Regions from separate parts of the Peribacillus simplex NBRC 15720 genome, predicted to be linked through region 1. Evidence: riboswitches for the same ligand, from Rfam matches in the RefSeq annotation. Region 1 holds a riboswitch; each other region holds the start of a gene.
The links. A riboswitch is a leader RNA that binds a small molecule or an ion and turns the genes downstream of it on or off. The one in region 1 is predicted to bind thiamine pyrophosphate.
Positions count from the first base shown of each region.

Region 2: linked by a shared signal. The riboswitch ahead of tenA (thiaminase II) and the one ahead of thiC (phosphomethylpyrimidine synthase ThiC) in region 1 are both predicted to bind thiamine pyrophosphate.
Region 3: linked by a shared signal. The riboswitch ahead of BS1321_RS19655 (ABC transporter substrate-binding protein) and the one ahead of thiC (phosphomethylpyrimidine synthase ThiC) in region 1 are both predicted to bind thiamine pyrophosphate.
Region 4: linked by a shared signal. The riboswitch ahead of tenA (thiaminase II) and the one ahead of thiC (phosphomethylpyrimidine synthase ThiC) in region 1 are both predicted to bind thiamine pyrophosphate.

Region 1 is NZ_CP017704.1:1,799,359-1,807,405, forward strand. Features, by position in the region: gene BS1321_RS08475 (spore coat protein) at 1-308, opposite strand, end outside; gene BS1321_RS27445 (hypothetical protein) at 775-945, opposite strand; gene thiC (phosphomethylpyrimidine synthase ThiC) at 968-2,749, opposite strand; TPP riboswitch at 2,885-2,999, opposite strand; gene BS1321_RS08485 (HAD family hydrolase) at 3,116-3,904, opposite strand; gene BS1321_RS08490 (histidine phosphatase family protein) at 4,070-4,606, opposite strand; gene BS1321_RS08495 (hypothetical protein) at 4,839-5,291, opposite strand; partial or broken gene BS1321_RS08500 (glutathione-dependent formaldehyde dehydrogenase) at 5,586-5,906, opposite strand; gene BS1321_RS08505 (glycerophosphodiester phosphodiesterase) at 6,032-6,955, opposite strand; gene BS1321_RS08510 (MFS domain-containing histidine kinase) at 7,626-8,047, shown strand, end outside.
Region 2 is NZ_CP017704.1:1,205,739-1,213,785, forward strand. Features, by position in the region: gene BS1321_RS05600 (M15 family metallopeptidase) at 1-1, opposite strand, end outside; gene BS1321_RS05605 (DinB family protein) at 76-558, opposite strand; gene BS1321_RS05610 (ABC transporter ATP-binding protein) at 745-2,562, shown strand; gene BS1321_RS05615 (GDSL-type esterase/lipase family protein) at 2,614-3,315, opposite strand; gene BS1321_RS05620 (GNAT family N-acetyltransferase) at 3,535-4,041, shown strand; gene BS1321_RS05625 (aspartyl-phosphate phosphatase Spo0E family protein) at 4,110-4,304, opposite strand; gene BS1321_RS05630 (Fur-regulated basic protein FbpA) at 4,560-4,748, opposite strand; SAM riboswitch class I at 4,925-5,029, opposite strand; TPP riboswitch at 5,188-5,293, shown strand; gene tenA (thiaminase II) at 5,383-6,072, shown strand; gene thiW (energy coupling factor transporter S component ThiW) at 6,082-6,609, shown strand; gene thiD (bifunctional hydroxymethylpyrimidine kinase/phosphomethylpyrimidine kinase) at 6,578-7,384, shown strand; gene thiM (hydroxyethylthiazole kinase) at 7,381-8,047, shown strand, end outside.
Region 3 is NZ_CP017704.1:4,067,245-4,075,291, forward strand. Features, by position in the region: gene mbcS (acyl-CoA synthetase MbcS) at 1-254, shown strand, start outside; gene BS1321_RS19640 (amidohydrolase) at 407-2,008, shown strand; gene rarD (EamA family transporter RarD) at 2,089-3,018, shown strand; gene BS1321_RS19650 (protein-glutamine gamma-glutamyltransferase) at 3,112-3,939, opposite strand; TPP riboswitch at 4,253-4,362, shown strand; gene BS1321_RS19655 (ABC transporter substrate-binding protein) at 4,497-5,501, shown strand; gene BS1321_RS19660 (thiamine-binding protein) at 5,513-5,797, shown strand; gene BS1321_RS19665 (ABC transporter permease) at 5,794-6,576, shown strand; gene BS1321_RS19670 (ABC transporter ATP-binding protein) at 6,560-7,303, shown strand; gene BS1321_RS19675 (TatD family hydrolase) at 7,319-8,047, shown strand, end outside.
Region 4 is NZ_CP017704.1:163,810-171,856, reverse strand. Features, by position in the region: gene BS1321_RS00845 (2-keto-4-pentenoate hydratase) at 1-418, shown strand, start outside; gene BS1321_RS00840 (acetaldehyde dehydrogenase (acetylating)) at 435-1,316, shown strand; gene dmpG (4-hydroxy-2-oxovalerate aldolase) at 1,351-2,370, shown strand; gene BS1321_RS00830 (2-keto-4-pentenoate hydratase) at 2,367-3,140, shown strand; gene BS1321_RS00825 (MFS transporter) at 3,166-4,527, shown strand; gene BS1321_RS27240 (hotdog family protein) at 4,856-5,131, shown strand; gene BS1321_RS00820 (SDR family NAD(P)-dependent oxidoreductase) at 5,061-5,321, shown strand; TPP riboswitch at 5,457-5,585, shown strand; gene tenA (thiaminase II) at 5,720-6,403, shown strand; gene BS1321_RS00810 (ECF transporter S component) at 6,418-7,002, shown strand; gene BS1321_RS00805 (ABC transporter ATP-binding protein) at 7,015-8,047, shown strand, end outside.

The DNA.
Region 1 (8,047 bases):
ATAAAATCGTTACCTTGATTCATTTTGTAGCTCTGGGTCGGTTTAGAAGGATCCTGGCCCGTTTGAAAGCACTCCAATGTAATATTATATTCATCTTGGATGAACTGATATTGGCGATCCAAAATATCCAGCAATTCCTGATCCTGTACATGCTGACGCAAAAGCATATAAGTGTTTAATGTACCAATCGTTCCCGATAACACTTCATGTACATCGAATACTTCGTGACCACCGTGATTCATTTGTGGAGGAATAGCACCCGTTTGCATGTTCTGGTGTACTTGACCTTGTTGATATTGATTTTGCATTGTATTCCCTCCTCGTTTTATCAATCATGCGAACAAGTTTAGTATGTTAAAACCCAACAGGATTATTCAATCTAAACTCTTCCAAGATGACCGATTAAGCTGCCTACATCATGTTTTCTGTATAAAAAAGCCGTGGCGCTTTAAACTATAAACACTTTTATATGTATGGGAGGATTTCTAATGACACACATAAATGCTTCTATTTGTATTGATGACACGGAAGAAAAAAAATCCATATCGTAACGTTTCAAGTTACTGACATGGATAGAAATGAAATGCTCTGTGATGAATGTTATCAAGAATTGCTACAAGAAATAAAAGGTAAAGTATCAAGCGGCATCTATATTTTCCAACTTTTCTTTAATTGAAGAGCTAAAGAATATCCCCTTAATCATGTTAACTTTGTGATTGACTCCAATATGATTAAGGGGTTAATTCAGATAATGAAAGGACGATTAAGGAATCACTACCATTGCAGACTTTCGATTAAGTAGCACTTTGTACATTGTTGACTATAATCATTTTTTACAAATTCATGATTACAATTCTCCCGAAAAATGTCCAGCTCTCTTTTCAGCTGTTCCAATTGAGTTTCCAACTGTTTCATTTCAACTTTTATCTGGATTACCCGATTCATCGAATTCTCCCTCTCGTCGGAATCATTGATAGATTTCCCCGTCCGTTTTCCTAAATTCATTCGCTTTTTCTTTAAGCCCTTCATCGATCACCGACTCAAAACCCAGACCCTTTTCCTTCGCCAAATCACGGATGTCCTGAGAGATTCTCATACTGCAGAATTTTGGTCCGCACATTGAACAGAAATGGGCTGTTTTGGCACCTTCAGCCGGAAGTGTTTCATCGTGATATTCGACCGCCCTTTCAGGATCGAGGGAAAGATTGAATTGATCTCTCCAACGAAATTCGAATCTAGCCTTAGAAAGCGCATCATCCCGTTTTCTTGCATGCGGATGGCCTTTAGCAAGGTCAGCTGCGTGGGCCGCAATTTTATAAGTAATGACCCCTACTCGAACATCCTCTTTATTCGGAAGTCCCAAATGCTCTTTCGGTGTCACATAACAAAGCATGGCAGTTCCAAACCATCCAATCATGGCAGCACCAATCGCAGAAGTGATATGATCGTATCCAGGAGCTATATCCGTTGTCAATGGTCCCAGGGTATAGAATGGTGCTTCTTGACAGACTTCCAGCTGCTTATCCATATTTTCTTTAATCAAATGCATCGGTACGTGACCGGGTCCCTCCACCATGACTTGAACATCATGCTTCCAAGCAATCTTCGTCAGTTCCCCAAGTGTTTCCAATTCAGCAAATTGTGCCTCATCGTTTGCATCTGCAATGGATCCCGGACGGAGGCCGTCACCTAATGAGAAAGAGACATCATACGCCTTCATGATTTCACAAATCTCTTCAAAGTGAGTATAGAGAAAACTTTCTTGGTGGTGGGCCAAGCACCATTGTGCCATGATGGAGCCCCCTCGGGAAACAATTCCAGTAACTCGCTTTGCTGTCATGGGGATGTATCGCAAAAGCACACCAGCGTGTATTGTGAAGTAATCGACACCTTGCTCAGCCTGCTCGATTAATGTATCCCGGAAAACTTCCCAATTTAAATCTTCCGCTACTCCATTCACTTTTTCCAATGCTTGATATATCGGAACCGTCCCAACCGGAACAGGTGAATTCCTGATAATCCATTCCCGGGTCGTGTGAATATTCTTTCCGGTGGAAAGATCCATTATATTGTCTGCACCCCATCGTGTAGCCCAAGTCATTTTCTCCACTTCAGCTTCGATCGATGAACTAACAGCGGAATTTCCAATATTCGCATTTATTTTCACGTGAAAATTACGTCCGATGATCATAGGCTCACTTTCAGGATGGTTAATATTTGCCGGAATGATCGCACGCCCGCTAGCCACCTCTTCTCTTACAAACTCAGGTGCCACATTTTCCCTGATCGAAATGAACTCCATTTCTGGAGTAATGATACCTTTACGGGCATAATGGAGCTGGGTTACGTTTTGTCCTTTCACTGCACGCAATGGTTTTCTTTTCAATCCCGGAAAAACTTCGGCATTGGATTGTGATTCCACTTTTTTATACCCATTATCTTCGGGCTTTATTTCACGGCCTTCATACTCTTCAACATCTTCCCGTTCCAGAACCCAACTGCGTCTAATCGGGGCAAGACCTTTATGAATATCAATGGGATATTCTGAATCCGTATAAAAACCGCTTGTGTCATATACTCGTAAAGGAGGATTATCCTCTTCACCGAATGCCCCTGTAGTGGGACTTAGCTTAATTTCACGCATAGGTACTTTAATATCAGGTCTAGATCCCTCAACATACACTTTTTTACTCCCGGCAAAACTGGACATAATTGAAACGTTCATGTCATTTACTGAATTACTCATCATGATTTCATTTCTCCTTTTTAAGTTCATTTAAAAAGGACAAAATCCAATCCATTTCGCACGAAAAAGCCGGATCTCATATTTAAGACCCGGCTAACGTTAGTATGACTACAAAAATGACCAATTGAAATGTCATTGTTTAGTAGATTCTAACTTCCCCACGCTGGTATGAACCAGATCAGGTCCTGAGGGTTAAGAAGCTTAAGCGCTTCTCTCTCAGCCCAACTTTTATTGGACACCCCTAGTCTGAATTATTTAATTAATTACAGGGTAACTATATATCACCCTTTTCATTCTGTAAATACTTTGAAAGACCTAATATTGCCTTTACAACTCTCCAAAATTTGTTATTTGGAGGAGTACCGCCAATTAGTTCCCCAGGCTCTCAAGGATAGGGAAAAGCTCCTCTAAATGCTTGATTTCATAGGTTGGAAGCACTTCATTCCGTTGCTTATCATGGCGATTTATCCAGACCGACTTTATGCCTACCCGTGATGCCCCAAGGATATCAGTCATTAAATTATCGCCGACCATCAATACTTCATCCTTATCAAGCTCCATGATTTCCAAAGCATGCTCAAAAATGGAGGCATCTGGCTTACCTCGTCCAAATGCACCTGAAATCACGATTTGGTCGAAATAGGGAACCAGTTCAGGCGTAATTTCAAGTTTGGTATTTTGCAGTTCAGGAGATCCGTTCGTAAGCAATAGCAATTTGTACTTCCCTTTTAATTCATCCAGAACACGGAATGATTCTTCATAGATAAATGGCTTTTTGCGTCTCTCGGCCGGAAAACGTTCTGCCAGTTCAAGCCCAAATTCCGGGTCATCGATCCCTAATGCCATTAAACCTCTCGTCCACGCTTCTTTCCGATAAGCCGGTGCAATCCCAGCCATCTTCCGGAATTCATCATGATCATCCTGAAAATTCCCCCATAGTCCCTCAAATGGGTTGATTCCGATCATTTGAGTGAATGCATATGTATCGTAAGAAGAATAAAGCTCACGCGCTTCCTTTCGCACCGCTTCTTCAAACTCGTCGACATTCAGATCATATTTCTCCTTGGCCACTTCGCATGTGGCCACAAAAGCCTCTTTTACACTTTTCTGATCCCATAGTAATGTATCATCTAAATCAAAAAAAACTGCTTTAAGCAAAATGTCCACCCCTCTTTCCCTATTATTGAATTCGTAAAAATTACACTATTACAATAATAAACCACAACCAATAAAAAAAGAATAACTATTCGGAAAATGCCTTACTCTTTCTTAAAGTCAGCAAAATGACTCACTCTTTCTGGTGGGAAAGCCTATATTCTCCCCTCAGCATCTTTCAAATACATACGGCTTTCCATTACTGGCAATCTTGAATTTCGGACCGGTGAACCCCCGTCGGATCAGCTCCTTCCTTATATATACCATGAGGGCCGCATGACTCACGATCAGAACATCCCTTTCCCCCTTTGCAAAGACTTCATCCAATACTTTATTGATCCTTCGCTCTGCAATCTTAATTTCCGCCCTTGTCTGCTTGTTGAACACCGAGCAGCTGCGAATCCAGATGGCCCAAAGGATGAACGGCAGTTTCACCCTTCCTTTAAGAGGGGGAGAAGGTATTTCCCGCAGCTCCTCCATCCGATGAACCGTACCTGGATAGATATGTTCCGCTGTCTTGACAGCCCTCGACATATCACTGCAATAACATTCCTGCCATTCCTCTACGCCAAATAAAGTCGTTCCAAAAATAATATCCGCTGCATCATAGTCCTCAAACCATTGCTTCATATCATCCGCCGTCAAAGATCTCCCAGTAGGAAATTCATGTGCCACCTTAAAATGCCGTACCAAACCAATTTTCATATATTCTCCTTTTTATCTTTTAAAATATTCGTTTCTTTTTTGTAAAAGCCCTTATCAATATATTACCCTATGTAAAACTATATAATAAATGCAAGTTGAAACCAGAAAAACCTTACTGAGCTCTCTTTGACATTGTGTATGTTAAAAAAATTTCACGGTTTGTGTCACTGCTAGGCTTTGATTATGATAGCATCGAAAAAAGAGAAAGCATTTCGCCTTCTCCAGTCATGGTTTAATCTATGAATTGAAGTTCTGTTATTGTACATCTTTTCCTGAATTTATATTTCCCGCTCAAATCACTGAATTGATAATCATTGAGGGATTTCCCCAGTTGTTCCTTTAGCTTATCCACCGTGATGGTTTCCTCAACTGTCTCTTTCCAATTTTCATTTCCTATTAACTCTTTGAACGGAATGGTAGTCAGGACTTCATCATATATCTGGATGCTTTGATCGATGCCGAAGCTGCCATAGATACTGCCATTTTCATTAGCAAAGATATGCTCCGATTCCAATTCTTCCACCAATACTTCTAGATATTCCTTTGACTTAACAGGCTTGATGGCAATCTCCGCTTCTGCCTTTACAGGTCCCAATCTCTTATCGATGATCTCTATCGTCAATTTAACGTGAACGGGCGGATACCCAAACCCTTCACAAAGTTCTGCTGCCGAATTATATACCATCTGTACATCCTCCTTTTGTCACTATCATTATATAATATAAATACTACATTTCATTACCAAAAACCCTTATTCAAGATCACTTGGCACTGCATCTTATTTTTAAATAAACTCTTCTTTTTCAAATCATACGCTCCTTCATCATCTGAAGGGTCAATCGTCACATTCCCGGATTCCCTTGAAACGAAAGCCACGATTATAGTCAAAAAAATCATTGTAATCCTGATTTCTTCAGTTCACGGGCTTAATTTATCATTCATATTTCACACCTCTTTTATACGGATTCATAATACAGCATTAACTTCGATCCATTTGTGAAGCTTCACTCGCTTTTTCAAGAGGGACTTTATGGGATATGATTTCCGTGGGGTCGAACTCTCCTGCCGTGATTTTATCAAAAAGCTTGGGCATGTAGTGAATGACCGGTGCTTGCCCCATTTTCAGGTTAATGTTCCTCTCAAATAAATTACCTAATGGGAACATATTATATTTGGATCCGTATACGCCAGTCAGTTGAATCGTGCCGAATTTACGTACGGCATTAAGTGCAATCTCGATCGCACTTAACGTTCCACCCTGAAGTTTCAACTTTTGCTCAATCGCCTCGATCGTTGATTTAATATACCCGTCCAAAAGACTACTAAGCCTATGAACACCTAATTTCCCCAGGAATTAGATGTCCTTCATTACAAAAAAAGCCCCGGAAAACCGGGACTCACCTATGAAACCATTTATTTAGTACTTTATTTATTGCCATTATTATTATTATGCTTGTACTCTCTTAGTACCTCATTGAATACATCCGGATAATTCGTAAACAGCCCCGTTGCACCCCATTCAAGAGCCTTTTTCATATCGGCTCTATCATTTACCGTATATGGATGGAATTGAAGGTCATGGTTGCGAACCATCTTCACATATTGTCCGTCTACCTTACTGAAGTTCGGGCCAACGCCAATTGCATATTCCTTAATGGAATCCAATTCTTCATCGGAAATGGTTGCTTGGTTCTTATAAGAAAAAAGTTGCACAAGCGGTAACTTTGGATTCATGTCATGAACCTTCATAAGGCTTTCTTTACTGAACGATTGTATTAATACATTCTTGGTACGGCCTTTGGAATCCACCATTTTATATTCTTCCAGAACCTGCAGGAGTTCTTCTTCCATTCCTGGATACACATTAGGGGACTTTGTTTCGATATAGTAATTGGCCTGCTTGCCGAACTTCTTAAAGACTTCTTCAAGAGTGGGAACCGTTAACCCTTCATAGACCTCTTTTGCCAATTGCGGATATTTTTCATTGAACCATGTACCAGCATCCAGTTTCTTGATTTCTGCCAGCGTTAAATCCTTCACCAGACCAGTACCATTCGTTGTACGATCTACCTTTTCATCATGCATTGCTATCAATCTTCCATCCTTGGTCATTTGAAGATCGATTTCTATGTAGTCGCCTTTCATTTGTTCTCCCAATTGATAAGCGGGAATGGTATGTTCAGGTGCATAACCAGAAGCTCCCCGATGTGCGATATTCACGATTTTCTTCTCATAAATAGATGAATTGGAATGATTTCCTTTTGCTGCTGAAGCCCCCATGGATGTAGCCTGCAATATAAAGGCCGCACTCATCATACATAAACCGAATTTCTTTATATTCGTTTTCATTTCCCTCTCTCCCTCCTATTATTACCATTATTTTAAAAGGGGAATGTGAATCTACAGCGAATATAATGTAAAGAAATAATATATTAGTCAAAATGGGTAGAATAACCTATCAAATACAATACCCGCAGCGCACTCATTTAGTTTGTTGTACCTGACCAAACAGGTGAATGACAGCTTAATTCTTTGAATTAGAAACCCACTAAAAGCCTCTTTTTCTAAAAAAATCATAAATGAAAAATGTGCTAAACATGGATACTGGTAAACCAATAAGAAAATATAGTACGTTTCTTGGCATGAACATATTAAAATAGTAGAAAAAAACAGTCACCCAAATGAACATAACTAAATATCCCAAAACTTTCGCTAGTCTCATTCTTTATCACTCCTTCACTCAATAGTCTTCCTATCCATAATAAATCAAACTTAGAGCCGATAAATTCCAGATATTAGATCAGATGTGCTAATGTTGACTTACCAAGTGGACCTGGACAAGTGGTTTCCTATACTGCACCCCTTCCGGTACTAATTTTCACCCGAACCTTGCCTGGAGAAAAGCCCTTTCTAAAATATAGATAGAGGGGTGACAAAATCTATTTTTTTCTGATTTACAAAAAACTAGTATCATATTACTATTAAACAAACAAACAGAATATTAATATTAAGGGGAATTATGTTAAAAAATTATCAATATTATCAAAACAAACACCGATTTATACTGAAAGCATTCATGGCAATGATATCCTTTTTACTATTAGTTGGGATTTCTGTATCACCTATAAGTTGGAAAGATAATCCCTACGAGATGATATTGCAGGTCATTTTAATATCGGGGATGATAATTTCTCTGTTATTTTTCTTAAAAACAGAAGTCAATTTTTATAAAACCCTATTCATTTTCTTAATTACTGTTTATTTGTATAGCAAATTCTGGATATTCCCGGATACCGCCATCATGCTGGCTTTATTTGCTATAGCGCCCTTGATTCCCATTTTTCTCTTTGATAAAATCGGGTTTTATATTGTCGCCACTTTAAATATCATATTAGGTCCCGCTTCCATCTTGATCATTTCAAAAACGGATCTTCAATACAC
Region 2 (8,047 bases), 590 kb from region 1:
CTGAAAAATCCTTCCTTTACGAATAACTGTCTGAAAGTGAAAAACTCAACCAAAGACGGATGAGTTTTTCTTCTATTATAACTTTGCTTTCAATTCTTCAATTTGCAATAAATGCCGTTTTTCATGTAGTCCCACGAACGGAATCCATTGCTTCAAGCTTAAATCTTTAAACAAAGGGTGTGGAAAAGACTTTTGCTCGAGATCAATTTCCTTTGCATGGTCAATGACCTGTACAAAAGCTTTTCGTGATTCGGACAACTTATCTTTAACTTCACTCAAAGTTTGGTATGATTCTGACGGAATGACAAATGGCGGGGCCTGGACCTTCACTTCACGATTTAAAGTAAGCTCGATCGGTTTATCCACAGCAGGATTGCTATCGTCGCTTTTCAATTTATCGGAAATGCTCTTTGTTATGGCCCTCTCCATTAAATATAAATGATCCAATACCTGGATGATGCTCCATCGTCCTGTTTCAGGATGGGCGTTCAGCTGTTCATCCGATAGACCGTTGACCGCATGTAAAAGTTCTTCCCTGATTTTTTCATTTTCATTCATTTTTAGCATCTCCTCATATAAGCCTCGCTAATCTCCTATAATTATTCCATGTCCTATAGGAAAGTGTAAAATAATAATACTTTTTAACAGAAACGAACCGATTAAAAGTTGTCTATTTTTTGAAAAGCTCTATGATAGTCATTAAGGTAAAATTCATCAAGGACAGTCTAAATAGGAGTGATCGCTATGAGTGGAGGACATATTCCATTCAGCCACAAAGGCCGCAGTGCCATGCATGCAATACCCTCAAAAGGAAGCATATGGTTGATGTTCAAACAAATGTTCAATCGGGTCCCATCCAAATGGAAGTTTTGCACTTTGGTTTTATGTATCATGCTTTTCATTTCATTGCTTGAGTTCTCCATCCCCCAGTTGACGCAGTTTACAATTGATAAAATCATTCCCGAAAAAAGATATGACTCGTTAATCTGGATTGGCACAGGAATTCTTTGTGCTGCCATCTTATTGGCTTTACTGAACTACTTTAACAGCTATATCGTTTCCAAGGTCGGTCAAACAGCTATTATGGATATACGGAATAGCATGTATGACCATATTCAAACACTGGATATGAAATTCTTTGATAAAAACCGTACTGGTGACTTAATGTCCCGGTTGACCAATGATGTCAATTTACTGCAGCAGCTCATCTCTTCAAGCATGCTTCAAGTCTTGACTGACACGGTGACTTTCATTGCCGTGGCGGTATATATGCTTTTCATTAACTGGAAGCTGACCATTGTCCTTCTTTTTACATTCCCTTTCATGTTCTATATCACAAGGGTATTCGGGAAACGCATCAGGATGTCATTTAGGTCTGTGCAAAGTTCCGCAGGAGATGTCAGCAACCAGTTACAGGATTCCATTTCAGGAATGCGGCTCATTCAATCTTTTACTAATGAAGAATTCGAATCAAGGCGGTTTGCTGAGCGTAATCAGGAAAATATGGCTGCAAACATTAAGTCCGTTCGGCTACGTTCCATGTTCGGTCCGATTATTGATTTATTGAACAATATCGGTCTTGTAGCAGTCATTGTGTTCGGGGCTTGGCAAGTGATGGAAGGTGAATTCACAATAGGATTAATCGTGGCCTTCCTCGCCTATCTGAGGTTACTGCAGAGTCCCGTTCGCAATTTTAGCCGGGTCATCAGCATTGTCCAGCAATCAGCCGCCGCCTTTGAAAGGATAACTGAAATATTGGAAACACAACCTGAAATAAGTGACAAGCGAAATGCCATTGAACTCCCTTCCATAAAAAAGCAAATTGAATTTCAATGTGTTGATTTTGCTTATGATGAGAGTGTTCCTGTACTCAACAATCTAAACCTGACTATGAAAGCTGGTCAAGTAACCGCTCTGGTCGGCTCCTCTGGCGCAGGAAAATCGACCATAACGAGCCTTTTGATCCGATTTTATGATCCGCAAGATGGAACAATTAAAATGGATGGTCATGATATCAAAGATGTGTCACTGAAATCATTACGGGGACAAATAGGAATTGTTTCCCAGGATATCATTTTATTCAACGGTTCCATCCGTGATAACATCGTATATGGCAAACTTGATGCTACAGATGATGAAATCAACCAATCCGCCAAAGCGGCAAATGCGCATGACTTTATCAGTACCTTTCCTGATGGTTATGATTCTCAAATTGGAGAGCGCGGAGTCAAGCTTTCAGGTGGACAAAAACAGCGCATTGCCATTGCCCGGGCACTTTTGAAAAATCCGCAAATCATCATTCTCGATGAAGCAACGGCGGCCCTGGATACAGAATCCGAACATTTGATCCAGGAAGCATTGTCACGTTTATTGATAAACCGCACTTCAATAGTCATCGCACATCGTTTATCAACCATTCATAATGCCGATCAAATTGTCGTTCTGGAAAAAGGGCAGGTTCAGGAAAAAGGAACACATGAACAGTTATTGCAAAATAACGGCAGATACAAGCAGCTCCATGACTTGCAGTTCCCTCAACTAAAAGTCATATCAAATTCCTAGCGACTTAGCAGGCAAAAATGCACAGAAAGCCTTCTTGTGCATTTTTTTCTTTCATTTGAAATCATAACTTTCCAAAACCCGATTCGCAATGAGCTGATACCCTTTTTCATTCGGATGTAACTTATCACTGAAATACTCTGTTTTCTTTTTATCTTCAAAAAGATCATTCGTAGGAATGAATAACATCCTTTTATCTTTATCCGCTATTCCCTTTATTGACTGGTTATAATCGTGAATGTGCTTTTCAAGTTTTTGATTGCCTTTACTTGGGTTATATAGTCCTACTACCAGAATATCCGCTTTACCGTTTGCATCTATCAGTGTTGATGTAATCTTATTCAGATGGCTGATATACTCCCGTTTACCCTCATTGATTTTTCGGTCACTTATTTTCTCCAAGTCCCCTCCATTACTATTGATCAAGTCATTCGTTCCAATATAAACGATGAAAGTATCGGCTTCATCAAGTTTCGTTTTAATGCGGTAATCATCAAGCTGTTTCATCACCCCATCCGTTTCCTGGCCTTTTATACCGTAATTCCAAAAACTCACTTTTTGTTCCGATTCCGGATTATTCAATTCATCTTCCAGACCTTCTATATATCCTTCCCCGTCCTTATCCCCTTTTCCATAGGTTAATGAATCTCCAAAAGCCATCACCCTTTGCACATCCTCCGACTCCGAGGCCTGAAATTCATATGCAGCAAAACATATAACTAGTACTATAATCAATAAACCTGCCAATTTTTTCATTTGGTTCTCCTCTTGTCTTTTTACTAGAAGCATTTAATCTTTTACATACCCAAAAAATCTGCAGTCTTAACATAAAAAAAGAATTGTCAGATAAAGAGTTAAGCGTGTATGATAATATAAAACTTTCAATGGATTGGGTGTCATTCACCGTCCCTTAACAAAAAACGGGATTTCCCTTCATTCTGGAGATTGAATAAATGATAGTTAGGAGTTTTAATCATGGAAGAACACATAGAGTTTAGTGAGGCAGAACTATCTGATCTACCCAGAATTGTTGAAATATATAATTCGACAATTGCTTCAAGAATGGTCACGGCAGATACGGAACCTGTATCCGTCCAATCGAGGGTTAAATGGTTTGAGGAACATCATTCAGAAAGTAGACCGCTATATATCATTACTATAGAAGGGAAAACTGCTGGATGGATGAGCTTTCAATCCTTTTATGGCCGACCGGCCTATAATTCCACTGCCGAAATCAGCATTTATATTGATGATTATTTCCGGGGAAAAGGAATCGGTCAAATTTCGATTCAAAAGGCAATTGAATTGAGTCCAAAATTAGGTGTTAAGACTCTATTGGGTTTCATTTTCGCTCACAATATACCAAGCCTTAAGCTTTTTTCAAAGTTCGGGTTTGAAGAATGGGCACATTTACCTCAAGTTGCCGAGCTGGATGGCATTGAGAGGGATTTGATCATTCTTGGTAAACGTGTCGATATTTAATATAATTCTTTAGAGCTATTGCCTTGAGCAGTAGCTTTTTCAGATTAATCGAGGTCGAATTGGCTAATTTAAAAATACCTATATGCTTTCTGGAGGGAAAAATATTCAGAATCTCTTTTACTTGTTAACGCATTTAATAGCGTATCCAATTCTTGACTGGCTTGAACAGTTAGCAGACTTGTTAGGCCGTAAATTGCTGCCAATTTGATCATTTCTTGTCTCTTCTCTTCTACTTTTTCTATAGTTACCTTACGGCAAGGCATTATATAGTCACCTCCCATTTATTCAATATTTTTACACTTTCATCATAATGAAACTACTAGTTAAAATCAACTATTTTTCAGAAATTAAATGTGTTATTTTATAGGATAAATGTGACAAATAACCTATTTTATTCTTTAATTATGTATATTTTATGTCATTTTCTATTAAACGCAAAAAAAGCACCCACTAGTGTAGACTGCGAATGCTTACATCATATCCCTTATCAAAGAACCCAAAATATAGTCCATCACTTACTATGTCATCCATTCAGAAGGTGACTCGTTATTAGGTCTATTTATAACAATCTTATATTCATCTTCAAGTACTTTTAATGGGGCATCATAAAGGTGCCTTTCATCAGAGGTTTTGTATACTCCATTAGCCAATAACTCTTCAATAAGCTTTGCCTTCCTCTGTTCAATCCTCTTAAATAATTCTGCCATGTAAATGGCTCCTTTCCTAGTCATCCTAGAGCCTGCTTCTAGATAGCTAAACTTTATCAACTTGTTTGATTTTCACCAAATTATATATACCTTTTCTATTATGTCACTAAACGTTATTTCCCAAAAATAAAAGCCCCTTCTAATTCAAGAAGAGGCTGACAGTGTCCGTACGGCTCTTCTTATCTTCCAAGCATACGCTTGTTGGATTTAGCACAGTTCCCAAAACGGGTCCGCTGCCGAGGTTTCATTGGGCCAAGTCCCTCCACCTCTCTGGATAAGAATTCGATATATAAATGATGTAGACATGATTTTATCCTAATAATCATCAAAAGTCAATTACCTGGTTCTCCCTTTTTTCCTGGACATAAAGTGATTGCTCTTTCAAATACGGGTTGCATTTTCTTGTCTTTCTGATATGATGTCAGTAATTACATACAATTCACACCACTAGGGGAGTCTTTTTTTAAGACTGAGATGGAATTAGTTCCGGACCCTTTGAACCTGAACCGGCTCATACCGGCGGAGGGAAGTGGATGATATCGTCCATTTACAGGCTATATCCATCTACCCCGTTCCGTATTCAGGAACGGGTTTTTTTATTTACAAGGGGATCCATTCTAAAGGAGGATGAACAATGGAGAATACTAAATTAGAAACATTCAGTGATAGACTGCATGCACGGGCAAAAGAGATTTGGAAAAGGAACCATTCACATCCCTTTGTCCAGGCAATTGGAAACGGCACTCTTCCTGAAAAGAAATTTGCCTATTACCTGAAGCAGGACTATATCTATCTCATGGATTATTCCAAGCTCTTTGCTTTAGGTGTCATCAAAGCTCATAACATCGAAACCATGGCAAAGTTTGCGAGTATTTTAAATGAAACCCTTCAAGTGGAAATGGATATTCATCGGCATTATGCCTCCGAATTCGGGATCAGTTCCAAGGAATTGGAAGATACAGAACCTACTCCAACCACTCTAGCCTATACAGGTTACATGCTAAATGCAGCTCAGCATGGGACTTTGGCAGACTTGATCGCCTGTCTCCTGCCTTGCGCTTGGGATTATTATGAAATCGGTTTGCTATTAAAAGAACAAAATGGAGCAGCATTGGAGAACAATCGCTATGCAGATTGGATAAGGTCCTATTCATCTCCTGAATTCGGGGAAGCACACAAGTGGCTGATCGCTTTGTTGGAAGAATTGACGGAAGGGATGCCAGAAAAGGAACTTCTTAGATTAGAAAAGCACTTTTTGGTTACTTCCCGATATGAATATTTATTCTGGGATATGGTTCAAAATGAGCAGGATTGGCCACTGTAGGTCGTTGACATGATGATAAATCCTATCAAGAAACTGACGTTGACTGCAATGATCACGGCTATAACGACGCTGACCAGTTCATTTATTTTCATCCCTGCAGGATTTGCAAAGGTCTTTCCTATTCAGCATCTGGCAAATGTCCTGACTGCCGTTCTATTAGGGCCTGCTTATGCTGTGACTCAAGCCTTTTTAGTATCCATCATTAGAAACATGTCTGGTACCGGTTCAATTTTCGCCTTTCCCGGCAGCATGATCGGTGCACTTTTGGCTGCCATCCTTTATCGAAAAACACAAAGCTTAAAATTCGCTTGCTTAGGGGAAGTGATCGGGACCGGCATTCTCGGTTCCCTAGCCTGTTATCCACTTGCCATCCTCCTATTGGGAGAAAAAGCTGCTCTTTTTGGTTTTTTACCGGCTTTTATGCTCAGTTCATTCGCAGGTGCGATTTTAGCTTTCATATTACTTAAAATACTTCTAAAAAATAATTATATGAAGGGGTTTTTTTATGAAAACAGCATTAACCATCGCAGGCTCTGATTCAGGGGGCGGTGCTGGAATACAAGCGGATCTAAAAACATTTTCTGCACATGGTGTCTTTGGGATGTCTGCCATCACAGCCGTAACCGCACAAAATACAATGGAAGTCCGTTCAGTACAGCCAATTGAAACAGCTATCATATCAGATCAAATTGCTGCTATCTTTGAAGATATTCCTGTCGATGCAGTAAAAATAGGCATGCTTGGATCAAAAGAAATAGTGGAAACAGTCGCTGCGTCCCTTAAAACCTTCATGCCTGCCATCGTTATCCTTGACCCTGTCATGATTTCCAAAAGCGGCCACCATTTGCTCGACGAAAAAGCTGTCTCTGCCTTAAAAATGGATTTGCTTCCGCTTGCAACACTTGTAACCCCAAATGTACCGGAAGCGGAAGTACTTACAGGTTTGTCGATTCGGACGGAACAAGATTTCTACAGGGCATGCATTTCGATACAAGAAATGGGTCCCAAAGCCGTTCTACTTAAAGGAGGCCATGCAGCAGGAAATCCAAATGATCTTTTTTATGATGGGACTGACTTCCATTGGATCAGGGGAGAGCGCATTCATACAAAAAACACTCATGGTACAGGCTGTACCCTATCATCCGCCATTACATCAAACCTGGCAAACGGACTGCCATTGCAAGTGTCGATCGAACTGGCCAAGACCTATATTTCTGAAGCGATACGCAATAGCTTTTCAATTGGTAAAGGTCATGGACCTGTCCATCATTTTCATTCATTTTCAAAAAAAGAACGGAGTGACTTAGTATGAAGGTTTCTGCAGCTGATTTATTCGTGAAGGTTAGAGAAAGAAAACCACTCGTTCACCAAATCACCAACTTTGTTACGGTCAACGACTGTGCAAATGCCACCCTTGCCATCGGTGGTTCACCAGTAATGACATCGAGCCCAAGAGAAGTGGCGGATATGGTCAAATTAGCAGATGCATTGGTCCTGAATTTCGGTACGATCGATGATAAAGCCTTGGAAGCAATGGAGATTGCCGGTAAGACGGCAAATGCCCTGGATATCCCGGTCATTTTGGACCCGGTTGGAGTTGGTGCCACCTCCTATCGTACAGAGCAGGTCAAAGAGCTCCTAAGTAAGGTTACTTTCCAAATCATTCGCGGAAATGCGAGTGAGATCCTTTCATTGATGGGTGGGGATACCGTTACACGCGGGGTGGATTCGGGGGAACTTGCGATTAGCAATGCAGAGCTGGCTGCACGAGCGGCAAATAAATTGAATAGTATCGTCGTGGTCAGCGGAGCTAGGGATGCGGTCAGCGATGGAAAACATACGTCCATCATCGACAATGGGAACCTCCTATTAACAAATGTTACAGGTACCGGTTGCATGTCCACTGCTCTAATCGGCACTTTTTCCGGAGTCACTGATGATTTCTATTCTGCGGCAATTGCCGGTATCTCAACCA
Region 3 (8,047 bases), 2.3 Mb from region 1:
AAGAGTGTGCAGTTATCGCAAGTCCTGATGAAATAAGGGGAAATGTGGTCAAGGCATATGTAGTCTTGATGGATGATATCGATCCGAACAGCCAAGACTTAATCAAGACGCTCCAAACGCACGTGAAAGAATTGACTGCCCCATATAAATATCCAAGGAAAATCGAATTTTTAGAAGAGCTGCCCAAAACGACATCGGGTAAAATCAAACGGGTGGATTTACGGAAAAGGGAAGAAGCACTCCTTAACAATTGATTGAAAGCATTACCGTCAGCCCACCCGGCTGGCGTTTTTTTTATAAAAGGGGTTTGGATAAAAGCATAAATATGGGAATTCGTGATATGAGATGGTACACTTACTGCATATCTGCATAGTAACAATCATTTAATAAGGAGTGTAAAGCCGGAATGGGAACGTTATGGTTCAATGGGTCGATTTATACGATGGTTAAAGAAAACGATCAAGTGGAGGCAGTCTTCACTGAAAAGGGGGTAATTGTTGATACCGGCAGCCTGGACTATTTGAAAAATGAATATGCCGGCAATATTTCCAGGGAAATCGACTTAAAAGGACAAACGATGCTGCCAGGGTTAGTGGATAGTCACCTTCATTTGGTCGGGCATGGTGAAAGGCTGCTTCGTTTAGACCTCTCTTTGATGGATAGCAGGGAGTCAATCATGAAATCCTTGAAGGAAAAGTGCTCAAAGACCCCGGCTGGAAAGTGGATTGTGGCCGAAGGGTGGAATGAAAACGAATGGCCGAGTCCTGAATTGATATTACGGGATGAGCTTGACGCGATATCGACCGAACATCCCATCGTATTGAAAAGGATCTGCCGTCATGCCTTGGTGGTCAATTCCCGTGCCCTTTTGGAAGCGGATATTAAAGAAGATATTAAAGAACCTTCAGGCGGGGTGATCTGCCGTTATCCTGACGGACGTTTAAATGGTTTATTTAAAGAAAGTCAGGCGCAGAACCTTATTTTAGACAGTCTTCCCGGCATTGATCAAGAGTATATCGAAAACGCGCTCACAGAGGCCATAGAAGACGCATATAAGCTAGGTTTGACTGGCGGACATACTGAGGACCTCCATTATTACAATGGCTTTATGCCGACATATCAGGCGTTTAAATCAGTGATCGAGGAACGGGGAATGGCCTTTCGTGCCAATTTACTCGTCCATCACGAAGCGTTTGAAGAAATGCTGGCAGCAGGCGGCGGCTATCAGAAAGGTACGCGATATATCAAGTTCGACAGCATGAAGATATTTACCGATGGCTCCTTAGGCGGACGCACAGCCCTGTTGAGCGAGCCTTATGTAGATCAAAAGAATACGAATGGAGTCGCGATATTCACTGAAAACGAGCTTCAGGAATGGGTGAAAAAAGCAAGGGATGCCGGAATGCCGATCGCTGTCCATGCGATTGGCGATCTCGCTTTTGAATACGTCTTGAATGCAATTGAAGCCCTCCCCCCGAAAAAGGGACAGAGGGACCGGCTCATCCATGCGCAGATTGTCCGGCCGGAGCTGTTGAAGCGGGCGGCAAAGCTGCCAGTAATTTTTGATATCCAACCGGGTTTCGTCCCATCCGATTTTCCGTGGGTGGAAGAAAAGGTTCCAGCCAATCTATTGGAGTCCTCTTATGCCTGGAAAACCTATTTGAATTTGGGCATCATTTGTGCGGGCGGGTCTGATGCCCCCATTGAGCCATTGAATCCAATTTTGGGCATTCATGCAGCTGTCACAAGGATGAAAATCAACAGTGAGGACAGTACCGTATATGGCTTGGGTGAAAGGCTTTCCGTTTACGAGGCCTTCGCACTGTATACAAAAGGGAGTGCTGCAGCAATCGGCCAGGAAAAACGTCGCGGTGTGATCATTAAAGGGTACGATGCCGATTTTACTGTGTTTAATCTGGATGTCTTTGCTGCTGCGGCGGATGATCTCCTAAAAGCCGAGGCCGTCATGACGGTCATCGATGACAAAATCATGTATGATAAAAAATAACAGTTGCAAAAAAAGAAGTGGACATACAAAATTGTTAGATGGAATTAGATAAAGGAATGTAAATGGAAAGAAGGCAGGTTATGAAAGTGGATGAACAAAAAGAAGGGGCGATCTATGCAGCCCTTTCTTACATGATGTGGGGAGTCGTGCCGATTTACTGGAAGTTCCTTCAGGGAGTCGGTGCAACGGAAATTTTGGCTCAGAGGGTATTATGGTCTTTCGTGTTCATGCTGGTTTTATTGATGTTCATGAAAAAATGGCAAGCGTTTCTTGATTATGTCAAAAACATAATGGGAAATCCGAAACTCTTTGCGGCATTACTTACTGCGTCACTACTTGTTACAGCTAATTGGGGAGTGTTCATCTGGGCCGTTAACTCTGGACGGATCCTCGACACGAGTCTTGGATATTATATCAATCCGCTAGTCAGTGTACTATTGGGAGTGATAGTCTTAAAAGAAAAATTGAGCGGGGCCCAAATCATTTCCTTCCTGCTTGCAGGAATCGGAGTCTTGATCCTTGGCATTCATTTCGGCACGATCCCGTGGATCTCACTTGTTTTGGCCATGACCTTTGGATTATACGGTCTGGCAAAAAAAATGATCAAGGCCGAATCGGCGATCGGGCTGATGCTCGAAACGATGATGGTAACGCCTCTGGCGCTGGGTTACCTGATATACTTGATGAACCGATCGGAAATGCAATTCTTTACAGCGGGAAGCACTAGCTTGCTGTTGGTGGGCGGCGGGATTGTCACGGCGTTGCCTCTTTTATATTTTGCAAAAGGGGCGGAGAAGATCCCGTTATCGATGCTTGGCATTTTTCAGTATATCGCTCCGACCTTATCTTTATTGATCGGGGTATTCGTCTATCATGAAAGTTTTACCAAAGCACATCTTTTAGCCTTTTTGTTCATATGGTCAGCCTTGGCTGTTTATACACTATCCATAACGAAATGGGGTCAGGCAAGTGCCCGCAGGTTCAAAGGCAAAGGGAAAATTGGTGCGTGAATAAGAAAAAAATGCTTGGGAGATCTCTCCCCAAGCATTTTTTTATGCCGGTATTTAATAAAACGGTTTTACGGCATAGGGAAAATGCCGGGGTCATGAAAGGTAAATCTTCGGACCTATTTCAGAAACAATACAATTGGAAAGGCTGACAGGACTGTGATCGGGCTTTGCACGGGGGATATTTAATTGGAATTGTCTATAGAAGGAACTATCCAGGAAAATGATATGATCTGTCAGGAATGCCGATATGGTGGCGTTCGGCCTTCTATTGCTATTTAATTCATCGATGATTCCCTGTGAACTGGTAATCCCGATCCCATGGCCATAAAAGAGGTTTCTCCCTAATAATATGGCATTTTCACCTTGCCATTCAGGGGTTGCCTCGTCGTGATCAGGGTTTTTGAAGTAAACGCAATCACCTGGCAAATAATCCCTTCCTTGATGAATAATGAGAGCCATATTCTGTGGAGGGCGAAAGTCATATAAAAATAGGTCTGAAAAAAGATAGTCGAAATTCCTAGGGCCGATCAAATCCAAAATGGCCTTTAAAAAAGTGACGACTATCGCTGTCCCGCATTCGAAAGCATAAAGCCTTCCATTTATGAAAATGTCAACGAGTGCAGCATGAGGGAGAATCCCTGGCTGAAGTGTAAAGGTGCCATCCTTTGAAAGGCGCCAATATTGTTTATTGCATTCCGATTCCTCAAGTGTGGAAAATTCTGCATCACTTTTGTCCAAAGCATAAGCTGCCTCAATGACTCGGTTCCTCAGTTGTATCTCGAAATTAAACTCTCCAAAGTTCCGGTATTCAAAAACGTTAGAATCTTCCGCCAGCAATTGGAGAATTTCAAGCGATTTAGCAGATGCTATTCCTGGTTGGATTTGACTGACATCTAACCATTTGTGATTAATCTTTATCATGATCATATCCACCTTTTACTTATGAAATTAAGGGTTTATAAAACCAGTAAACAAAAATGTCTACAGGTAATGCTCATTATATGAATGCCAGCAAAGAAATGACTATTTGGAACGTGTCAGCCACCGTTGCAGCCAAGAATGATTGGAATGAAAAGCGGCAGTATTATTTTGCTTTCAATGATTTTCGTTCCAAGAGTTGTTTTGCTAGATATCATAAAGTGCAAGGAATACCTTTCCAATTAGTGAGAAGAAGCAAATTAGTATTCCTTTTTCCCTATGACTTGATATAATGAGAGAGAAAAGATCATATGTGCGAGAAATGTAGGGGGGCCAGTACTGCTGGCTGAGATTGCGTCCTTTAGATGCTGACTCTTTGAACCTGATCTGGATGATGCCAGCGGAGGGAACATATTATTACTGACTTTCTGTTTTGTATGTTAACGTCCGAATTCATCTTCGGGCGTTTTTTGCTTTTTTATCCAGTATTTGAATAGACCCTGGAGCCCCATTATGGTTCCGTCATATGGATCTTATATGATGTGTAGGAGGATAATAACTTGAATAAATTCTTACCACTGTTAACTTCGTTGTTCCTTTTGGCTGGATGCGGTGCAGGCGGAACTAATGAAAAAGAAGAAGCATCTAAAAATGAAGGAAATGAAGAATTAAAAAAGGTATCGGTCGTGCTTGATTGGACACCGAATACAAACCATACAGGATTGTATGTAGCCAAGGAAAAGGGTTATTTTAAAGAACAAGGTCTTGATGTAGAAATTATCATGCCAGGTGAAGCTGGAGCTGATAAGCTTGTCGCTTCAGGGAAATCTGAATTTGGCGTGAGTTACCAGGAGGGCATTACGCAGGCCCGCGTGCAAGGCGTACCGATTGTTTCGGTAGCTGCCGTCATCCAGCATAATACCTCTGGATTTGCTTCCCCTGAGGCAAAGAACATTAAAACTCCCAAGGATTTTGAAGGGAAAACGTATGGTGGCTGGGGGTCTCCAGTTGAAAAGGCCATTATAGATTCACTCATGAAAAAAGAGAATGCGGATGTAAATAAAGTGGACATAGTCAATACAGGAGACACGGATTTTTTCACTTCGGTTAAAAGGGATATTGATTTTGCCTGGATTTATTATGGATGGACAGGCATTGAGGCTGAGTTGCGAAATGAAAAGCTTAATATGGTTTACTTAACCGAATACTCTGATAAGCTTGATTACTATACGCCTGTTTTGACAACAAATGAAAAAATGATAAAAGAGGATCCCGAGACGGTTAAAGCATTCGTTCATGCAGCATCGAAAGGGTACCAGTTTGCGATTAAGAATCCTGATGATGCTGCAGACATGTTAATTAAGTCTGCACCGGATCTTGATGCAAAACTAGTGAAGAAAAGCCAGGAGTGGCTTGCAGCCAAGTATCAGGATGATGCTCCGCGATGGGGTGAACAAAAGCTTGAAATCTGGAAGAATTACAGTGATTGGATGACTGAAAATAAGCTTCTTGAAGGTGATTTCGATCCTGAAAAGGCATTTACCAATGAATTTTTACCAAAATAGGAGGAAATACAATGGCCAATTCATTAATTAGCATACAAATTATTCCTAAAGGGGAAAATGTCATCCCTATGGTGGATGAAGCAATCAAGATCATTGAAGAATCAGGTGTCAAGTATGAGGTTCACCCGCTTGAAACGACAATGGAGGGTGAGCTTTCCGAACTTTTTGCCGTGATAGAAAAAATGAATGTAAGAATGATTGAAATAGGATCACCGAATGTCATTTCCCAAGTGAAAATATTATATCAGCCAAGCGGGATTACGATGGATACGCTAACGGAGAAATATCGGGCATGATCGGAAGGGGAATTTGGAAGAAGGGGGCTCCCTTCTTTCTTTTATTATTGTTGCTGATAGTATGGGAGTCAGTGACAGTCTTATTGAAAGTTGAAGAATGGCTGCTTCCCGCTCCATCGGCCATTTTCATGGAAGGAATTGAGTCGTCCCGCAATCTTTACGGACACCTTATATCCACAACCGAGCTTGCGTTGTCGGGTTTTTTTATTGGAAGCTGCATCGGCTTATTAATCGCGGCAATCTTACACCTATTTCCAGGTGTGAAGGACGCGGTTTATCCTCTGCTCATACTATCACAAAATATACCTATCATAGTTTTGGCGCCGCTGTTGGTGATCTGGTTTGGCTTTGGCATGCTGCCTAAGTTAATAGTGATTTCGCTTGTTTGTTTTTTTCCGGTTGCGGTTGCATCATTGGACGGTTTTCGTCAGACACCATACGAACTTAAGCATTATTTCAAGATGATGGGAGCGGGAAAAAACCAGTTATTTTGGAAGCTGGAACTTCCTCACTCGATCCCGTTCATTTTCTCCGGCCTGAAAATTTCGGCCACCTATAGTGTAATGGGTGCGGTTATTTCGGAATGGCTTGGGGCAAAATCGGGGATTGGTGTTTATATGACTCTCGCTTCCTCTGCGTTCAGGACAGATCGGGTGTTTGTTGCCATTTTCATCATTATGGGAATGAGTCTGATCTTTTTTGGAATCATCACCTTCCTGGAGAAATACTTAGTTTCTTGGAAGAGAAAGGAGGGCGAAAAGGATGAAGCTGGAAATTAATGACGTCTCCTATTCTTTCGATGGTAAACAGAATATATTAGAGAATATGAATTTCCATGTGGGTGATGGGGAATTTGTCACGATCCTTGGGCCATCGGGCAGCGGTAAAAGTACATTGTTCCACTTGATCGGCGGTATTTTGAAGCCGGAACATGGCATCATTTCACTGGATGGTAAAAAGATAAATGGCTTAAAGGGCCATATCAGCTATATGCCTCAGCAGCCTTCTCTTTTACCTTGGAGAACTGTATTGGAAAATGTTTTGCTTGGAAGTGAACTTGCTGGGAGCAGAGATAAAGAAAAGGCAAAAACCCTTTTGATGAAAGCTGGATTAGAAGAGTACGAGAAAGCATATCCGCATGAATTATCTGGAGGCATGAAGCAAAGGGCCGCATTCATTCGGAGTATCTTAAGTCCACAGGACTTGATGTGCCTGGACGAACCCTTTTCTGCCTTGGATGAACTGACAAGATTGCAAATGCAAAAATGGCTGTTGTCGGTTTGGGAAGAAAATCGGAGGTCGGTACTTTTTGTTACTCATAGCATAGATGAAGCGGTTTTCCTATCAGATAGAATTTATGTGTTATCAGCAAAACCGGCTGCTGTCATCAAAGAAGTGGAAGTTCCATTTCCAAGGCCAAGAAGAGAAGAACAGCTTCTTAGTGATGAATTTTTTAATATGAAGAGAGAATTATATGCAGCACTAAAGCCAACTGTTTCTACTTAGGGGAGGCGATTAAACTTGAGAATCATCGACAGTCATATCCATTTGGATCGGTATGATGTTGTTAAGCGGAAGCAGATTCTGTCAGACATGGAAAAGGTTCATATTGAATCCTTGCTGACTGTTTCCATGAATTTGTCTTCTTCCATTAACAATTATCAGCTTTCACTCAAAGATTCACGAATTAAGCCTGCCTTTGGCTTTCATCCAGAGCAGCCCCTCCCGAGTGATGAAGAAGTGAACGAATTATTGAACTGGATGCGGGAACATTGTCAAGATATGGTTGCCATAGGTGAGGTTGGGCTGCCCTATTACTTAAGACAGGAAAATCCCGATATTGATAACTCAGCGTATATAGTGATACTGGAGAGGTTCATGACCTTAGCTAAAGAGGTTGAAAAGCCGGTTATCCTTCATGCCGTCCATGACGATGCACCTATCGTTTGCGACCTTTTGGATAAGCATCAAATCACAAAGGCACACTTTCATTGGTTTAAAGGCGATATCCGGACAGTCGAAAGAATGGCCGAAAAGGGCTACAGCATTTCGATTACACCTGATGTTTGTTATGAAAGGGAAATACAGGAATTAGTTTCGGCATATCCACTTAAGCTGATGATGATTGAAACGGATGGCCCATGGCCGTTTGAAGGGGTTTTCAATGGGAAATGGACTCATCCCGGCATGATGCATGACAGTGTGCGTCAAATTGCTTCGATTAAAGGATTGCCGATTGAGGATGTCTAT
Region 4 (8,047 bases), 1.6 Mb from region 1:
TGCTGATGTAATCGAAGCCACTGATTATGTGGTTGCTTCGATCGAAGTGGTTGATAGCCGGGTGATGGATTGGAAGATTAAACTTCCGGACACTGTGGCGGATAATGCATCATCGGGTCTATATATTCTGGGAGATCGCAAAATTCACTTGAGTGATATCGACCTCCCTTCCATTCGAATGAGCCTATATAAAAATGGCGAATTCATGAACCAAGGAACAGGTGAAGCAGTACTTGGAAATCCAGCAAATTGCGTGGCCTGGCTAGCAAATAAACTGTATGGGTTTAAAGGTTCATTGGATGCGGGCGAAGTAATTTTGTCCGGTGCGTTATCCGCAGCAATCGAAGCGAAACCAGGTGACCGTTTTTCTGCTGACTTTGGAGAAAAGCTTGGAAAGGTCTCGGTTAATTTTGAGTGAAAGGAGCCCAGCTACCTTGAAAAAACTAAAAGTAGGCATTATTGGATCAGGGAATATCGGCACGGACTTAATGATGAAAATTCATCGGTCGGATGTTCTCGAAATGTCGGTAATGATTGGTATCGACACGGAATCAGAGGGTTTGAAGAAGGCTAGGATGCACGGACATCATGTCATAGCAAATGGCATGGATGGATTTTTGGAAAGGCCGGCGCTTGCAGACATTTTATTCGATGCAACATCTGCGAAGGCACATGTTTTTCACTGCGAAGCCTTGAAAAAGATGAACAAGAAGTTGATAGACTTGACTCCTGCCGCGATCGGACCGTTTATCGTTCCTTCCGTGAATTTAAAAGAAAATTTGAATGAAGCGGTTGTTAACATGATTACATGCGGCGGTCAGGCGACAATCCCCATCGTTCATGCGATCAGTCAAGTGGCCCAGGTCGAATATGCCGAAATAATAGCCACAATTTCCAGCAGGAGTGCCGGTCCCGGAACCCGGGCTAATATTGATGAGTTCACCCAAACGACGGCAAGGGCCCTGGAACAGGTAGGTGGAGCGAAAAAGGGGAAGGCTATCATTCTGCTGAATCCTGCCGAACCGCCACTCATCATGAGGGATACCATTCATTGTCTGCTTCAATCGGATTCTTTTGATGTGAAAGCAATAACAACGTCCATAAATAAGATGGCGGAAAAAGTTTCTGAATATGTTCCAGGGTACCGCCTGAAGACAGAGCCGATATTTGATGGGAAACAAATAACAGTCCTTCTGGAAGTGAAAGGGTTAGGGGATTTTCTTCCCGTATATGCAGGTAATTTGGATATAATGACGGCTTCAGCTGTAAAAGTAGGGGAAGAGATCGCTAAAAGCCAATTCGAACATTATGTTTGAAAAAGGTAATCGGAACTGTAAAGGTGGGGTTCATTTGCGTAAAGATGTATTGGTGACTGAAGTTGCATTGCGGGATGGGAGCCATGTAGTGGCGCATCAATTCACCGTCGATCAAGTAAAGAACATGACTGGGAAACTTAGTGCTGCTGGTGTCCCTTATATTGAAGTGTCGCATGGAGATGGTCTGGGCGGATCATCCTTACAATATGGTTTTTCAAAAGTGAATGATATTGAATTGGTGGAAGCCGCTGTTGAAGCTGCAGGCCAATCGGTTATATCAGTACTTTTAATCCCTGGTATAGGGACAATCGACCAATTAAGAGAAGCCGCTCTCGTTGGGGCGAAAATGGCGCGGATTGCAACCCACGTAACGGAAGCGGATGTCTCAAAGCAACATCTGGAAGCTGCGAAACATCTCGGTATGGAAGCAATCGGGTTTTTAATGATGTCTCACATGGCATCACCGGAAAAACTTCTTGAACAAGCCATTTTAATGGAATCCTATGGAGCGGATGCTGTGTATGTTGTTGATTCAGCAGGATCATTTTTGCCCCAAGATGTGAAGACGCGGATCCGGTTATTAAGATCAAATCTGAATATCGATATTGGTTTTCATGCTCACAATAACCTATCGCTCGCTGTGGCAAATTCACTTATGGCAATTGAAGAAGGGGCGAATAGAATCGATGGCAGCATCCGCTGTCTCGGTGCAGGTGCTGGTAATACCCAGACGGAAGTGCTTGTTGCCGTTCTGGATAGGATGGGTATCCGTACCGAAATTGACTTATATAAAATGCTAGATCTTTCGGAGGAAGTTGGAAATACAATCATGCCCAAGCCCCAGGAAATAACAGACTCGAGTTTAATCATGGGTTATAGTGGCGTGTACTCCAGCTTCTTATTACATGCAAATAAAGCGGCGAAAAAGTATGGAGTTAACGCCCGGGATATTTTGATGGAGCTGGGTCGACAAAAAGTGGTTGGTGGTCAGGAAGATACCATAATTGAAGTAGCTGAGCAAATGGCGTTTCAGAAAGAAGGGACTTTAAGATGAAACTAGATCAACTAGCAAAACGGGTAGCCGAATCACAAAAAAATGGTCGTGAAATGGATAAGCTTACATTATCCAATCCTGAACTAACAGTAAATCAAGCATATGAAATTCAGAAGTTGAGCATAAATGAGACGATCACTGGTGATAACAGATTCATCGGGTGGAAGATGGGCTTGACCAGCAAAGCCAAACAACAGCAAGTAGGGGTAGAAGAAGCGATCTATGGCAGGTTGACATCTGCAATGGAACTAACAAAACCAGTATTAAAAGTTGGGGAATTCATTCATCCGAGAGTGGAACCCGAATTTGCTTTTTTGTTCAAGGACGAACTGAAAGGTGCAAATATAACGGCAAAAGATGTCTGGCCGGCTGTAGAATGTGTATTTCTAGCATTAGAAGTTATTGACAGCCGTTATAAAAATTTTTCTTTTACACTTACCGATGTAGTAGCGGATAACGCATCCTCAGCCAAAATCCTGCTTAGCAATCAAGCTTATTCTCCATATCACACGGACTGGGCTCAAGCAGAAGTTAAGCTTTATCAAAATGGTGAAATGCAAAAGAGGGGTCTTGGTGAAGCTGTACTCGATCATCCGATTCATTCGATAGTGGAACTTGTAAAAATGATTAGCCGTGAAGGACTTTCCATTCAGGCAGGAATGATTGTTTTAGTAGGCGGAATTACTGATGCCGTTTCCATACAGGCAAACGATGAAATAATAGCAGATTACGGTGAACTAGGGAAACTGACATTACATGTTATATCGTGAAATATTGCAAAGAGGAGGGAATTAATTGCGTGAAGTTAATGCTTCGGAAGTGGTAGGTAATAGTAAATTTGGCCGTTTTCATATAATGGTCTTTATGTGGTGTTTGTTTGCAATTACCTTCGATGGATTTGATATAGCCATGTACGGAGTAGGTTTGCCTCTGATGATGGAGGAATGGAACTTGACGCCAGTCGAAGCTGGCGGAATAGCAAGTTATTCATTGTTCGGAATGATGGTAGGAGCCCTCATTTTTGCACCTCTGGCGGATAAAATAGGGCGAAAAAAAGTGCTTGCCATTTGTATATGTATATTCAGTGTTTTTACATTACTTTCAAGTTTTGCCCCGAATCCTGCCTTTTTCTCGGTTATGCGATTTATAGCAGCCTTGGGAATGGGAGGATTAATGCCAAACGTTATCTCCTTAATGGCGGAATACTCACCCAAAAAGAATAAGGTTCTCATTGTGACCACGATGTACTGTGGTTATTCTATCGGAAGCATACTTGCTTCATTAATTGGAATGTATGTGATGGAACAAATGAGTTGGAGGGTTTTGTATTGGATAGGGGCGCTTCCCTTACTGGCACTGCCATTCTTCATGAAGCAATTTCCTGAATCGCTTTCCTATTATGTTATTCGAAAACAAGGAGCAAAGCTTGCTGGAATTCTGAATCGCATTGATCCAGACGGCGACTATAAAGAGTCGGACGATTATGAGTTTGCCAAAGTCCAAGAAAGGGCAAAGGGCTTTCCAGTCAAGAAACTCTTTGAAAATAAGCGTACTCTTAGCACATTTGCGTTTTGGGTAGCTGCCTTTAATTGCTTACTTATGGTATATGGACTCAATACATGGTTACCCAAAATCATGCAGCAGTCCGGATACGGCCTTTCATCCAGTTTATCTTTCAATCTTATATCGGGAATAGGACAAATTGGCGGATCGATAATTGGAGGATACTTAGTTGGGAAAATAGGCCATAGAAGAGTACTTGTATCCCTCTGTGCCATAGGTACGGTCTGTTTTGTAATATTAGGATTGACCTCAAATGTCGTAGCATTATATATTCTGATCGCTTTTGGAGGTGCCTGTACAGTTGGCACGATGAATTTGGCCAATACGTATATATCCGAGTATTATCCGCGGGAGATAAGGTCCACCGGGATAGGTTGGGCCTTGGCTTTTGGTAGAATTGGAGCGATTGTTGCCCCAACATTAATAGGATTATTGCTGGCTGCAAACTATTCACCACAAAATGCATTCATGGCCTTCACAGTTCCGAGCATAATGGCTGCCTTGGCGTTACTCGTTGTGAAAGAGAGGTATGGCAGCTATGATAAACCACAGATTGAGGAAAAAATAAAACTAAAAGCAACATCGAATGTATAATATTGTTCTTTAGTAGATTGCCTATATGTCAGCGGACGGTCATGCAGACTATTCCCTGACATATAGGCAATTTTTTAGTAAATAAAAGAATTCACGAGTAAACATGCTGAATTCACGAGTAAAACGGCTAAACTCACGAGTAAAGCAGCTGAATTCACTAGTAAACTGGCGAAACTCGAGAGTAAACTGGCCGATCTCACGAGTAAAGCAGCTAAATTCACTAGTAAAACAATTAATGAACTCCCATTTTATAGTATTTGATTGGAAAGTTATGTATAGTTAGTAATATATTAAAATTGAATATTCTAAAAAAACAAGGAGCGGTGTTATGAGTTTAACAATCAATGATTTGTTCATCGGACAGGTTGCTAGTATGCAAAGGACATTTAATGAATCTGACGTAAAATTATGTAATGAATTAACAAAAGATTACAGTCCGATTTATCAAGTGAATAAAGAAGCATGGAAAAGTAATTTCAGCAAGCCGATTGTACCTGGTTTGTTAACGGAAGGCCTTATCACTCAAGTGATCAGTGAAAAACTCCCTGGTAGTGCGTTGTATACTTTTACAAAACATCAATTGTATTGCGCCAGGTCCTGCTGATACGCCCCTATTTCAAGAAATAGGCTCTTATAATGAAGGTATAGCAGGCGCCTTGGAAAAAGCGATTCCATTCCGCCGGCTAGCACAACCAGAGGATATTGCCAGTGCTGTTGCCTATTTCGTTTCGGAAGATGCAGGGTATATTACGGGGCAAACTCTTTCCGTAAATGGTGGATTAACAATGGTTTAAGCGATCATGGTAAGGTGGTAATGCAAGATTGAAAGGCTAGTAAACCTAAAGCATTAGGTCGAAAACTTTTTCTAATACGTTTGACAATTGGATTTATCGTGTTAATATAAAGGCAAATGAAATTTAATATACAATTTGTACCACTAGGGGTGCTTTATAGGTAAAAGTTGATTTTGCCGCAGAAGCTGAGATTAGAGTAAGACTTTAAGACCCTTAGAACCTGATCTGGTTTATACCAGCGTAGGGAAGTGGGGTCTGGAACAATACGTTTCTGTATTATTTCAAGTACAACCACTTTCTTTACGTTTAAGAAAGTGGTTTTTTGTTTGCAAAAAAAGGGGTGATAAAAGTTTTTTTCCGTAACATTCATTGAAAAATAGAATTTGGAGGTAATGGGCATGAAGTTTTCAGAGGAAATTCGTCAGGAAGTTGATCACATTTGGGAAGCTAGTTTTAATCACCCGTTTGTTGCAGGTATAGGAGATGGCACATTGCCATTGGAGTGTTTTCGTTTTTATGTCATGCAAGATGCCTATTATTTATCTCATTTTGCTAGAGTTCAAGCCTTAGGGGCAGTCAAAGCTACAGATTTACATACAACAAGCAGGCTTGCCGGCCATGCACAAGGAACATATGAAGCGGAGTTGAAGCTTCATGAGAATTTTTCTGAGAGATTAGGCATCACAAAAGAAGAAAGGGAAAATTTCAAACCTGCCCCGACCGCTTATGCCTATACTTCCCATATGTATCGTGCGGCTTATTCGGGACATTTAGGAGATGTTATTGCAGCTATCTTGCCGTGTTACTGGCTCTATTATGAAATAGGTGAAAAGCTGCAAGGGTGCTTACCCGATGAGCCGATTTATCAAGAATGGATAGCGGCTTACGGAGGAGAGTGGTTCCGCACTTTGGTGGAAGAACAAATTGCGAGGCTTGATGAGATTGCTGAAAAAGTAACAGACGAAGATAAGGAGAGAATGAAAGAGCATTTTATCCTTAGCAGCCAATATGAATACTCATTTTGGGAAATGGCTTATCGTTTAGAGACATGGCCTGTGCATAAGGAAACACTAGAAGTATAAAGGAGAATGAAACAATGAAAAAAGGATTGAAATTAACGGATATATTAGTCACGATCGTGATTGCGGTAGCATTTGGAATCGTTTATATCCTTTGGGGTTCGATTTATTATTCCGTTAAACCATTAGGATTACATCTGGATCAACTTATTTATGGAATGTGGTTTATAGCTGGCCCCGTCGCCTTTTTAATTTTACGGAAACCAGGTGTGGCACTTTTGGCAGAGATAGCTGCAGCTTCCGGAGAATTCTTTCTAGGTTCACCATGGGGGCTGACCGTATTGTTATATGGGGTGGTCCAAGGTTTGTTCGCGGAACTGGTGTTCATGGCGTTCAAATATAAAAAATTCAATTTGTCGGTGGCCGTTTTAGCTGCGATAGCTTCCTGCCTGGCATCAGTCATCATGGATTTTGCTTATGGGGAAATAGGTGCTCTCTCTCTTTGGAATTTATCGTTATTCATGATAGCGAGGTTTGTGGGTTCCATATTCTTTGCAGGTGTGACTGCCTATTATTTAGTTAAAGTACTGGAAGCAACAGGAGTAACTAATCTTGTTCGTCCGGTTTCAAGTAAAGATTATGCAGAACTGGATCAAAAGTAGAGGTTGAAGGCCATGGAGCGAATCGTTTCTGTTGAGAAGTTAAGAATGAAATTTCCCGGTGATGAATCTTTGATATTCAAGGACCTATCCATATCGTTTGATAAAGGAGAAAAAGTGCTATTGTTGGGACCATCAGGATGTGGTAAGTCCACTCTTTTGCAAGTGTTAAGCGGATTGATTCCGAATTCCTTCGAAGTCCCGATGAAAGCGGAGGAATTGAAATGCCCTTCTTCATGGGGATATGTTTTTCAAGACCCTGATAGTCAGTTTTGCATGCCATTTGCCGATGAGGAAATTGCCTTCGTCCTTGAGAATCTTTCCGTCCCTAAAGAAGAAATGAAAGAGAAGATCCAAAATCATATCCGTAATGTAGGATTGAACCTAGGTCATACAAGTATAGAAACATTATCAGGCGGGATGAAACAGCGTCTAGCAATCGCTTCAGTATTAGCCCTTGAACCAGAAGTACTATTTTTAGATGAACCAACTGCCATGCTTGATCCGGAAGGGACAAAAGCAATCTGGGACTTGTTGAAGGAAGTCGGACGAGACAAAACGGTTATTATCGTCGAGCATAAAATTGACCATGTTTTAGAATTCATTGAACGAATCGTGCTTTTTAACGGTGAAGGTCAAATCATAGCTGATGGTGCAAGAGACACCATTCTTTCACTATATAAAAATGAAATGAAAGAACATGGAATTTGGTTCCCTGGTGTTTGGGATGAATATATACATGAGAATGCACCCATTCGGGAACACCAATTTACAGATGGTTTACCCCTTATGCATGTGCAAGGATTTAGCGGTTTTCGGAATAAAGAGGAAAAAATCAAGGTTGAAGAGCTGAAGGTCCATTCAGGGGAATGGATTGTAATAAGGGGAGAAAATGGCGCGGGGAAGAGTACACTTTTGCATGCACTGATGCAGTTCATAAAAACGAATGGTAAGTATGAATTAATGGGGACCCCCATTAAAAGGGTGAAAAATCCAACGGATCATATGACGTTTGTCTTTCAAAATCCTGAGTTTCAGTTCGTTGCAA